DNA from 2 places in the Bacillus sp. NP247 genome. Region 1 is predicted to be linked to the other one. Evidence: riboswitches for the same ligand, from Rfam matches in the RefSeq annotation. Region 1 holds a riboswitch; the other holds the start of a gene.
The links. Region 1 has a riboswitch for FMN ahead of KPL75_RS21525 (ECF transporter S component). Riboswitches for the same ligand answer to the same signal wherever they lie in the genome.

Region 1 (3,419 bases):
GTGAAAGATGTGGAATATAACCGCAGTGCACTTGTTTTTCGTAATAAAGAAGAGAAGGAAGTGGAGTAATTCACTTTCTTTTTTTGTATACTTTTTTCTATAATATCCCACAATAGAGAAGGTATGACGGTTATTAGAAAACGGAGGATGTATATGAAAGCGTTAAAATGTGGCATGGTGATATTGAGTGTATTATTTTTATCTCAATTACATGTTTACGCTGAAGGAAATCAGTGGATATGGCCTGTTGATGGGCAGATAAGTGATTATTTTGGAACAAGACATGGGAAACACTATGGTATTGATATAGCTGCGCCTATTGGAACGCCTGTTGCAGCTATTCAAAATGGTAAGGTGACAAAGTCTTATTTTTCAAGTAGTTATGGAAATGTTGTGTTTATTAAACATGGAGAATATGAGGCTGTTTATGCGCATTTAAATAAGAGGTATGTAGTTCAAGGGGATAACATTTCAAAAGGAGAGCTAATTGGAGAGGTAGGGAATACAGGAGAATCACGAGGAGCGCATTTACATTTAGAAATGCATCAAGGGAGATGGACGATGGAGAAAAGGAATGCGATGAATCCGTTGCTTGTTTTAAATGAACAAAAAAATCAAGTTGTGTCATCATCACTATATGTTGTACAAAAAGGTGATACTTTAGTTGGTATTGCTCGGAAATTTAGTATGACAGTTGAGGAAATTAAAGTGAGGAATGGATTGCGACAAGAGCAAATCTATCCGAACCAACAACTATATGTCAAGTAAGGATAGCGTCCCAAAAGCATAACTTTTGAATAGATTTATTTTCTTCTTATTTAAGATTGCGATAGTAAATAAAATTATATCGACTTAACAACAAAATGCGACAATAAGAGCAACCTATTCCTAACGAAAAACCGTCCCAAAAGATCTTTTGGGACGGCTTCTTTTACCAAAAAATAAAGACACATATAAATCCAGAAATAGCTAAGTAGCTATATAAGTAAAAGACTTTTGTTCTTGTTTTTTCTTTTGTCCGAAATAGTACGATAGTTGGTTCGATTAGACCAATTGTAAGACAAAGTAAACCAAGAAGCATAAAGCCAATTGAAAGAGAATACAGGGCGATTTGTGGTGCTTGAAATGGAATCATCCATTTTAATAAAAATGCAATAAGTGCAGTGTAACAAATGCTACCGATGTATTTATTCAATGGTGTATCAGAACGGAAACCAGGAAGTTTCTTGGAAAAAGGACGGGAAACAACTTCCGTTTGTAAAGATGTATGTTCTTCAATTATTTTTTGAGCTTCTTTTCCTTTTTGGAAAAGGGATAAAATCCAGTTTCGCTCACCTTGGAAAATAAATTGAGAAGTTGTTAAATAGTGATCAACTTTTACCTTGTTCCAACTCTTCCATGGATGACGCTCACACAATTTTAATTTACTTTCTGTTTTTTTATCATACTGATAAATACTTATGCCATCTTGGTCAAAAGTAGCATAGTATGTCTCTCTTGAGAATGTGCCTAGATCAATTGGACAGTAGAAAAGTAATTCCTTTTTCAAATAAAAGTATTCTTTTCTTAAGTTCTTTTTCATTGCTTCTCGAATAGAGTGTCTTTTATCTTTCTTCATGACATTTCCTCCATAACTCAGAAAATGTTCTTATCTTAACAATTCAACATCTTATCACTTTTGACGACATATGACTAGGGGATTCATAAGAGAAATACCGAATTATAAAAAATATGGGTTGTATTGTAAAATATATTTATTTCGATTTGGTTACTCAAAATAGATAACTTATTTTTTGTAAGTTACACTTTTTTAGTTCACAATACGATAATGATGTTGTATAATGAAGTGGAAAATAGAATATCGGTCTATCTTCGGGGCAGGGTGAAAATCCCGACCGGCGGTGATGAACAGTTAATAATGTCGTTCTAAGCCCGCGAGCCGTTAAGGCAGGATTTGGTGTGATTCCAAAGCCGACAGTATAGTCTGGATGGGAGAAGATGGAGGTTCAAGCGTTCAAAAAAGATAAGTATTTGAACGTCTGTTTGATGTGCCTTAAAATTCTCCCTTTGTGTAAATCACAAAGGGTTTTTTCGTTCTATGAAAAAATAGGCATAGCAGAACCTTTCCACTTTCCATGAGAAGATCGATGGAAAAGGAGAGAAAGATGAAACAAAAAAACAGTGTAGTGCAGATGGTGAGTGTAGCGATGCTAAGTAGTATTGCGTATTTACTAATGATGTTGGATTTTCCATTCCCAGGGCTTCCGCCATTTTTAAAAATTGATTTTAGTGATGTGCCAGCTTTAATTGCAGCGATAATTTTTAGTCCAATTGCAGGTGTAATTGTAGAAGCGATAAAAAATATTTTGCATTACGGAATTCAAGGAAGTTTAACGGGAGTACCGGTAGGAGAAGTAGCAAACTTTATAGCCGGATGTTTATTTATTGGTCCAGCAGCATTCTTATTCCGAAAGTATCGCACAGTAAAAAGTTTAACGACAGGATTAATGCTAGGCACAATTACTATGACAGTTATTATGAGTGTGTTAAACTACTTTATTATTTTACCAGCGTACACTTGGTTTTTAAATTCACCAGCTATGTCTAGTGATATTATGCGACAAACTATTGTAACGGCGATATTACCGTTTAATGTAATTAAAGGAATCGTTGTAACAATTGTATTTGTAGCATTATTTTCACGCTTGAAAGTATGGGTATTTGCAAAAATGAAAAATGCTTAAAAATATTAAACCATTGGCAGTGTAACTGCTAATGGTTTTTTTGTCAGTGAGAATGAAAAAGAGAGCAAAAAATCCCCCTCATACTTATGAGGGGGATTTTTTGAAGTTAATAAAAGACTATTCGAATTTTAAAGAGTCGCCATCAAATGATTCGTCAGCAACTTTAATTGAGTCAGTTGGACAACCTTCGAATGCATCCATCATATCTTCAATTAATACATCTGGAATTTCAACGATCCCTTGGTTATCGTCTAATGTTACAAATGCAATGCCTTCATCATCATAGTCATAAATGTCTGGTGCAGCAGCACCACAAGCACCGCATGCGATACAAGTATCTTTGTCAACGATTGTATATTTTGCCATATTTTTTCCCTCCTGATAATATGTATGTGAAAAGTTCGCCAAAAAATTATAATCTTATTGTAAAACGGTTTTTAAAACTTTTCAACATAAAATTATAATGATAATGCTTATCAATTAGAGTGTCAACTTATTTTTGAATTATTTCATAAGATTTTCAAAATACTTAAATGTTATTTCGTTTGATACAATAGAATATATACAAGCATGTAGTGTGAATATGATAAGTTAAATTAAATGGATAGCAGTTAATGTGCAATCGTATTGAAAAAGGAATGAAGCTAGACGGAGAGGTGGAAGCGGTAATGCAGC
Region 2 (3,419 bases), 2.5 Mb from region 1:
TTCCCCCTTATAGAAATCCGTTTTCTTGTAAAAAGCTTTCGGTCATTGAATCTGTTCTTTTTGCGGGCTGTGAAATAAAGCGTTCAATATATTTACCAATCATGTCACACTCAATGTTTACGATATCCCCAGCTTTTTTTTCTCCGATGACAGATTCACTTACTGTGTGCGGGATGAGTGAGATTGTAATTGAAGATTCGTCTATATCAAATATTGTTAAGCTAGTGCCATCAACAGCAACGGATCCTTTATGCAAACAATAGTGTAGTAACTCATCAGAAATTGCTATTTTGTAATAGACGGCATTGTAATGTTGTTTTTTAGTTAAAATCGTACCGATGCCGTCGATATGTCCGGTGACGAAATGTCCACCGAATCGTCCGTTTGCAGCCATCGCCCGTTCTAAATTCACTTTGGCACTTGGCTTTAGCATACGAAGTGATGTTGCTTTCATTGTTTCAGGCATTGCGTCGACAGTGAATGAAGTAGTTGTAAAATTAGTTACGGTTAAGCAAATGCCGTTAACCGCGATACTATCACCCAGCTTAACATCCGATAAAATTTGATTTGTGCTAATAGTTAGTTTCATTGCTTCCCCGCTTTGAGTCATGCTTGATATCGTTCCTAACTCTTCTACAATTCCTGTAAACATTCCGTCACCTCGCTTTTTAAGGTTGCAACAATTTTTATATCATTACCAATTTGTTTCATCTCTTGAATTGTTAAGGAAAGTGCGTCTTGTAACTTCGAAAAACCAGCTCCGCCAAATAAAGTGGGTGCATCTTTTCCACCAATTAATTTCGGGCTTATATAGGCCACAATTTCATTAAAACTATTTGTTTTTAAGAAGTTCGCATGCACCGTTTGACCACCTTCAACGAACAGAGAAAGAATTTGTTTTTCACCGAGTAGGGATAGGACATCTTGTATTTCAATTTGCTGTGTTTTCATTTGGAATACAGCTATATTGTTAGATTCATAAGACGCTATTTTCTCTTTATTTACATCCTTACCGACAATAATCCATGTCGGAGTTAAGCCATCTGTTATGACATGAGAAGATGGCGGCGTTCGTAAGTGGGTATCTAAAATAACACGTATAGGATGTTTACCTCCGTTTGGAATTCGTGTTGTTAAGTGTGGATTATCAGTTAGAACTGTATTCACACCGACTAGGATAGCATCATGCATATGACGATATTGGTGAACATCAGCGCGTGTTTCTTCGCCTGTAATCCACTGGCTTTCACCCGTTACAGTTGCTGTTTTTCCATCTAAGCTCATTGCTGTTTTTATTGTTACAAAGGGACGTTTCGTTTTCATATAGTGAAAAAAGTATCGATTTAATAAAGTGGCTTCCGCCTCAAGAACACCAGTAGTTACCTCGATTCCAGCTTCTTCTAATCTCCTTTTTCCATTGCCAGAAACGAGTGGATTGCAATCAAGGGTAGCAATTACAACCCGCTGGACTCCTTTTTCAATGAGTAATTCACAGCAAGGTGGTGTTTTTCCAAAATGGCTACATGGTTCAAGTGTTACATAAACAGTAGCGTCTTTTGCTCTTTCACCAGCCATGTGAAGAGCATGAACTTCAGCATGTTCTTCACCAGCACGCAAGTGAGCTCCCATTCCTATGATGTTTCCATCTTTTACAACAACAGCACCAACCATAGGATTTGGACTCGTTTGCCCAGTTGTACCGTGTGCTAACTGCAAGGCAATCCTCATATATTCTGGATCTGTCATTCTCTTCACCTCTCCTGAAAAAATCAAAAAACCCCAAGAATATAAAATCCTTGGGGTTTGGGAGACGTGATTTCTAGAAATATAGTTCGAATACGAAAGTATAGGAAAGAAACCTAACGATGACTGATATTTTGGCATAAGGAAAAAACCTAGCAAAATATCAAATTTTTTCAACGCTAGTCGTATCTTTTTATTTCAGTATAGAAACATAAGTATACAAAATAAAACATATATAAAGATTCAAAATGAAACTTTAAAAATATGCATACTGAAATAAAAGTGTATTCGCTATATAAAATTACTAGAAAACATATCCTTCTCCCATCCAGACTATACTGTCGGCCCTAGAGTTTCACTAGATCCACCGTTTTCGAGTTGAAAACGGGTCACGGACTTAGAAGCTCTCGCTTCATCACCGCCGGTTGGGAATTTCACCCGACCCCGAAGGATGTTGTTTGCTCACATTATAGCACAAAAAAGAAAAAAGCAAAGTGAAAAATATTCGAATGTGAAGAATTGTGTGAAAATAGATGTAATAGGAATGGGGATAAAATCAGTAGAAATGTTGCAAGGATACGGTGTTAATAGTAAAAAAACATGCACAAAAAAATGTGCATGTTACATCCAAAATTACTCTGCCTCTGGTGCTCTAACAACAGACTCGAATTTTCCTTTATGCGAAGCATCGCAATAAGGCATATTTTTTGATAAACCACAACGACATAAAGAAAATGCCGGTTTTGCTGGGAATACATTCCCTTGTGAGTCAACTAATTCCACGTCCCCTGTAACGCGAAAAGAGCCATTATCATTTACTTTAATTTGTACTTTTGCCAACGTTATCCCTCCTTTCCAAACGCTTACTCTCATCATATAATTAGGGAGAGTACTTGACAATATAAAAAGAGCACTTTGTTTGAGAGAGAAGAGAGTGTTATAATAGTTTTTATAACTGACTAGAGTAAGGTGACGAAAGATGGATAAAAAATTACAAACACTACAAAATATTGCAAATGAGCGCACATGGGCATCATTTTTGAATGATAATCATCCATATAGTTTACTTCATTGGTCAATCGCAGGTGTAGGACAAGAACCGAAAGATGTTTGGTTACTTCAAGATGAGGTGACTTTTCAAACGACGGAATTCTCAACGCTAGACGAGGCAGTAAAGTGGATTTCTGAAAATATGGAACAAGTTACAGACGTTTTAGCGCAGTAAAAAAACAGGCTTATGCAAGCCTGTTTTTTGTTTCTTTTACATATGTGTTTAAAAATTGATCGATGGCATCTTCGTATGCTTCTTTATTTTCATTATAAGAGCAAGCGTGTGCACCATGTTCTGCAATATAAAGCTGTTTATTATTTTCTTTCGCTTCATAAAGTGACTTCGTCATATCAGATAAAATATAGTCATCATCTTTACTATGAATAAAGAGAACAGGATTGTTAATATTTTTTATACAATCGATTGGTGAAACTTCACGAATTGTATAGCCATCACGAACTTTTAAAAAGGCATTTGCTAAAGGTAATAAAGGCCATTTTGGCAAATGAAACTCAACTTTCAAACGATGTTGTAACTGTCCATAAAAATCAGAGAAAGGACAATCAGCAATATAAAAATCAGCACCATCTTCTACAAGTCCTGCATATTGAAGAAGAGTTGCAGC

Region 2: another riboswitch for FMN. It lies ahead of ribD (bifunctional diaminohydroxyphosphoribosylaminopyrimidine deaminase/5-amino-6-(5-phosphoribosylamino)uracil reductase RibD); the one in region 1 lies ahead of KPL75_RS21525 (ECF transporter S component).

What each region holds. Positions count from the first base shown of each region.
Region 1 is NZ_CP076653.1:4,123,281-4,126,699, forward strand. Features, by position in the region: gene KPL75_RS21510 (cob(I)yrinic acid a,c-diamide adenosyltransferase) at 1-69, shown strand, start outside; gene KPL75_RS21515 (peptidoglycan DD-metalloendopeptidase family protein) at 154-768, shown strand; gene KPL75_RS21520 (hypothetical protein) at 932-1,618, opposite strand; FMN riboswitch at 1,865-2,004, shown strand; gene KPL75_RS21525 (ECF transporter S component) at 2,166-2,744, shown strand; gene KPL75_RS21530 (ferredoxin) at 2,862-3,110, opposite strand; gene KPL75_RS21535 (YpbB family protein) at 3,413-3,419, shown strand, end outside.
Region 2 is NZ_CP076653.1:1,372,393-1,375,811, reverse strand. Features, by position in the region: gene ribE (riboflavin synthase) at 8-652, opposite strand; gene ribD (bifunctional diaminohydroxyphosphoribosylaminopyrimidine deaminase/5-amino-6-(5-phosphoribosylamino)uracil reductase RibD) at 634-1,746, opposite strand; FMN riboswitch at 2,056-2,199, opposite strand; gene KPL75_RS07135 (CDGSH iron-sulfur domain-containing protein) at 2,377-2,583, opposite strand; gene KPL75_RS07130 (DUF2552 family protein) at 2,723-2,968, shown strand; gene KPL75_RS07125 (alpha/beta hydrolase) at 2,979-3,419, opposite strand, start outside.